2 regions of the Desulfobacca acetoxidans DSM 11109 genome follow, and region 1 is predicted to be linked to the other one. Evidence: riboswitches for the same ligand, from Rfam matches in the RefSeq annotation. Region 1 holds a riboswitch; the other holds the start of a gene.
What was found. A riboswitch is a leader RNA that binds a small molecule or an ion and turns the genes downstream of it on or off. The one in region 1 is predicted to bind cyclic di-AMP.
Positions count from the first base shown of each region.

Region 2: linked by a shared signal. The riboswitch ahead of DESAC_RS06385 (potassium transporter Kup) and the one ahead of DESAC_RS06815 (3D domain-containing protein) in region 1 are both predicted to bind cyclic di-AMP.

Region 1 is NC_015388.1:1,577,933-1,580,133, forward strand. It holds gene DESAC_RS15185 (FtsB family cell division protein) at 1-92, shown strand, start outside; gene efp (elongation factor P) at 260-820, shown strand; gene DESAC_RS06815 (3D domain-containing protein) at 920-1,276, opposite strand; cyclic di-AMP (ydaO/yuaA leader) riboswitch at 1,433-1,574, opposite strand; gene rplU (50S ribosomal protein L21) at 2,019-2,201, shown strand, end outside.
Region 2 is NC_015388.1:1,475,788-1,477,988, reverse strand. It holds gene DESAC_RS06385 (potassium transporter Kup) at 1-839, opposite strand, end outside; cyclic di-AMP (ydaO/yuaA leader) riboswitch at 898-1,036, opposite strand; gene DESAC_RS06380 (hypothetical protein) at 1,133-1,621, opposite strand; gene pth (aminoacyl-tRNA hydrolase) at 1,814-2,201, opposite strand, start outside.

The DNA of each region.
Region 1 (2,201 bases):
CGGAGGTGGGTTCTGGTCCGAAAGTTACCCAGGCGCCTGCCTTAGGTCCCCCACCCAATCCTACGGCCAGAAGCAAACGGACCGGCCGTTGATCTAGAAATTCGGAGTTCAGCCGCAAGCTGATTGAGGTAACTTACGACGATGGGAATAACCGATCATCCATCCAGATTGTGAATCTACTCCCCGGCGTATTGTATTAGCTGAAAGCTGCAAGTCTCCTAATATTTTTCACTAAACCATCGGGATTGAAAGAGGTATCATGTATTCTACGGCAGATTTTCGCAAGGGATTAAAGATCGAATGGGAGGGAACACCTTACCTTATCGCTGATTTTCAGCATGTCAAACCTGGCAAGGGTGGGGCCTTCGTCCGCACCAAGCTGAAAAACTTGGTCAATGGTCGGGTTGTTGACCAAACCTTTCGCTCCGGAGAAAAAGTCGAGCGGCCGGACCTGCAGGAAAAAGATATGCAGTATCTGTATCGCGAAGAAGATCGTTTCTGCTTTATGGACAACGAGACATATGAACAGATCTGGCTCACCGCCGATCAATTGGGTGACGGCAAAGGTTTTTTGCAGGACAATTTAAACCTCAAGGTGATCTATTACAAGAACCAACCCATAACTGTTGAATTGCCCACTTTTGTAGAGCTGACGGTGAGCCATACCGAACCCGGGTTTCGGGGAGACACCGCCAGCGGTGGCAACAAACCGGCCACCATGGAAACCGGCGCCGTCATTCAGGTGCCTTTGTTCATAGAGGTGGGGGACCGCCTGAAGGTGGATACCCGCACCGGCTCCTATGTAGAGCGTCTAAAATAATTCACCCTGCTACACTCAAAGAGCCGCACCTATCGGTGTTCTAGAAATGATAAGCAGTAGCTGCCTAACAGGATTAGGCGATTACCAGGTTCGCGCCCATTATACCATTTTCACGAGTAAAATATTGCGTTTCACTCCGAAGCGAGCGGCCTTGGAACGGGATTTAAACCAGATGTCAGCCTGTTGCCTTTTAGAGCGCGCCATCCGGTCATGGAAGGTAAAGGTTCCTAAACCTTCCAAGTTGACTTTTTCGCCAAATTGCATATCGAGGGTTCGCTCTAGATCGCGGCTGAGAGCAACTACGCCGGGTTGCACGCGCACGCCGGAAGCCGTTCTACCGGTGTGGGAATAGGCTGTTACCTTGACTACCGCCATAGTGAGAGAAACTGTGGGTTGGGGAGCGGAAAAAACCGCTAGACATATACCCAATAATGATAATAGTATAATCTTTCTCATTGGTTACCTCCGAATTGACCCCTGCTCAATTTTTAGGAATACTCTTCCTCCCGATTCTTGGGGACATTTCCCCCAGAATAGGTACAATGGGGGTGCTGGTTTAGAAGGAAGTTGCCGGGACGAGAATGAATCGAGGATCCCGCGGTGGATCGCCTCAATAGCTTGCTTTAATGCCTACGTGGTTAGCTTATAGGTTAGAGCTAAAGCATGCCCCTCCCCGCCTTTACAGGCTGGGGATTCACCCATATATGTGGTTCCCCCGCTCTCCCCTGAATGAGAGATTCGGCTAACTATTTTTGGTCCTCCAACCAGCGTTACTTATCATGACTGTTTAGATTGCCCTACCTTGTATCCCATTTCACAATAATTGTCAACAAAAAAGTGGCCTGATTCTCATAACCTTTAGATAATATATAGAAATTATGTTCATTGAGGAGAAATCGGCACCTTGTATTATGCACTTGGTTCAGTATGTGATAATGTAGGCGTATCTGCTTTATCCAGAGCAATATGAATAGGTTAACCTCTCCAAAGTATGGAGATGTCGGCCTCATCAAGCAGGCTCAGGGCCGAGTATTTTTGCCTTTAATGGTAAGAATATTTTTCCTGGGTCTTGACCGGCTTATGCCAGTCTGCCGGGTATGATCCAGACATGTTCATGGTATCGGCATTATTAACTTTAAACTTGACATGTAGATAAAATAATATTTATATTAACCTGTTGATGTTAGAGGAGGGTAATGTGTACGCAATCGTTCAAACCGGCGGGAAACAGTATCGGGTGCAACCCGGCGACGTGCTGCGTGTAGAGCGTCTGGCAGGAGAAGTAGGGGACGATATCACGTTGGACCAGGTCCTTTTGGTAGCGGCCGAGGATGAATTTCAAGTAGGGCGGCCCCTGATTGACGGCGCCTTCATTAGGGGT
Region 2 (2,201 bases), 100 kb from region 1:
GAAAGGCGGATAGGACCGCGCCCGAAATGACCCATGTCGGCATACAGCGCCTCACATCCAGTAATACAGAGCACGACGGCACCTAGTACTATGGCGCCATGCAGGCGATTGACCAGAAAGAAGTTTACGGCGTAACGTGGATCCAGGGCCGCCAAAATCCCCGGCGTCCGAAAAACCTGCATGATTCCCAAGAGGCCCAGAGAAATGAACCAGAAGATCATTATGGGACCGAAGATCTTGCCGATCCGCTCCGTCCCCTGGCTCTGTACTAGAAACAGGCCGAACAAGACCCCACAAGAAAGTGGCAGGACAAAAGGTTCGGCCGCCTTGGTAGCTACGTTTAGGCCCTCCATGGCAGAGAGTACCGAGATGACCGGCGTAATCAGGCCTTCACCGCACAACAGGGCGGCGCCAAAAATTGCCAGGAGCACTAGCCGGTTTACCGTACCGGGCGACACACTCTGCTTTCCTTTTCCGAGAAACAGGGCGGCCAGGGCATAAATCCCGCCCTCACCATGGTTGTCGGCCCTCAAAATGAACATGACATATTTTACGGTCACTACCATCGTCAGCGACCAGAAAATTAGGGACATAACCCCTAGAATGTTATCCGGGGAGATGGCCATGGCGTGCTTGCCGTGGAAGCATTCCTTGACGGTGTAGAGCGGACTGGTGCCGATATCGCCATATACCACTCCCATAGCCCCCAGCGCCAGAAGCAGATTTTTCTTTTTATCTAAGCGAGCTTTAGGGCTGTTATGGCCGGAGGGGAAATCGGCGGCTGGTTCTGATGCGGATTGAAACGTCTGCTCCGCTCCTGAAGCGGAAGCCAAACTCATGAGAACTCTCCAAACTATTTTTCCGGGAGGTCACGCCTCCGGGCATCCAGTCCGGAAGGTCTCTCCCCATCGACGCCTACGAGGTTAGCTGCAGGGCTTGGACCGATGAGGTTGTCCTACGCCGGACGGCGATACGCCCCTAATACCCGGTTCCCCCGCACCCATAGTTTGACCATGGATTTCGGCTGTTAGTATAGCTTTTACTATAAGCCAGGCTGCAGTTTTGTCAAGCAGCATTTGAATAACATTTCGGTTAAGAAGAGACCGGAGAGTCGCTTGAAGGGGACAGAAGCCTAGAGTTTCGCCAGCGTTGCTTCCGCCTGCTCCCTTACCTCCGGAAAGGGGGATATCAGAGAGAGCGTACGCAGCTTGCCTTTAAACCCTTGTATCTCGGTCATGGTCTGGGTCGGCGCCAATTGCTGCAGGCGATGCACGGCTTCGACAATCACGGTAGACTCCGGATAATCTAAAAATAACATCAGGGCTCGCCAGTCTTCCGGCAACCCATAGGCCGCCAGAAACTTTGCTGCCAATGCCGAAAAGTGCGGCGTGGCCCGGTGGTCTGCTAGTTCAGCTGCTGCCTTTTTGTATTCCGGCCGCTGCTGTTTGCCTCCGAAAAGCGCTTCCGCCTGTTTGAGGACTTCCCGCCTGATTTTCTCCTCCTGCTTCCGACCTCCCGGCGGCTTTGGCTCTACCCGCCGATGCCGGGAACGATCCCGTATTCGATCAATGGCCCGCCAATCAGGCCGTTCCCGGTCATCATCATTTCTGCCAGAAATCATATCGTGCCTCTTCTGTAAAGATTTTGTAATTAAGTCCCATCCGGAAACTATGGCTGGTCTCCGGTAATATTGCAACTAAATGGAATAATGATGTTTTCACCCCGCTCCCTTATCCTCTCCCCGCAAGCGGGGCGAGGGGATAATTAACTTCCCAGTAAGCGGGGTGAGGCAATACCATGACTTTCCGGATGGCTACGAGCTAGTCGCCGAGCGGTTTTCGGCCGGCGGCATCCAACCATGGAAAAGACTCATAGCCTGGTTGAGGCCGACTTTTAAGACTGCTTCGAGAGCGTCAGCCGTTCGATCTATCATACTGGCATAGGTATCAATTTCGGCCGGATAACAGGGACTGAGCACATAGTTTTCCACCGTTTCACCGTATTGCGGACGGCCTATGCCGACTTTGAGGCGTAAAAATTCGGTGGTATGGATGGTGTTGATAATCGAGGCAACCCCCCGGTGACCGCCAGCGCCTCCCCTGAGGACAAACTTGAGCCTGCCGAGTGGCAGATCCAGATCATCATGGATAATCAGCAAGTCCGCGGCGCTCAACTGAAAAAAAGCCAACAAGCGAAAGACG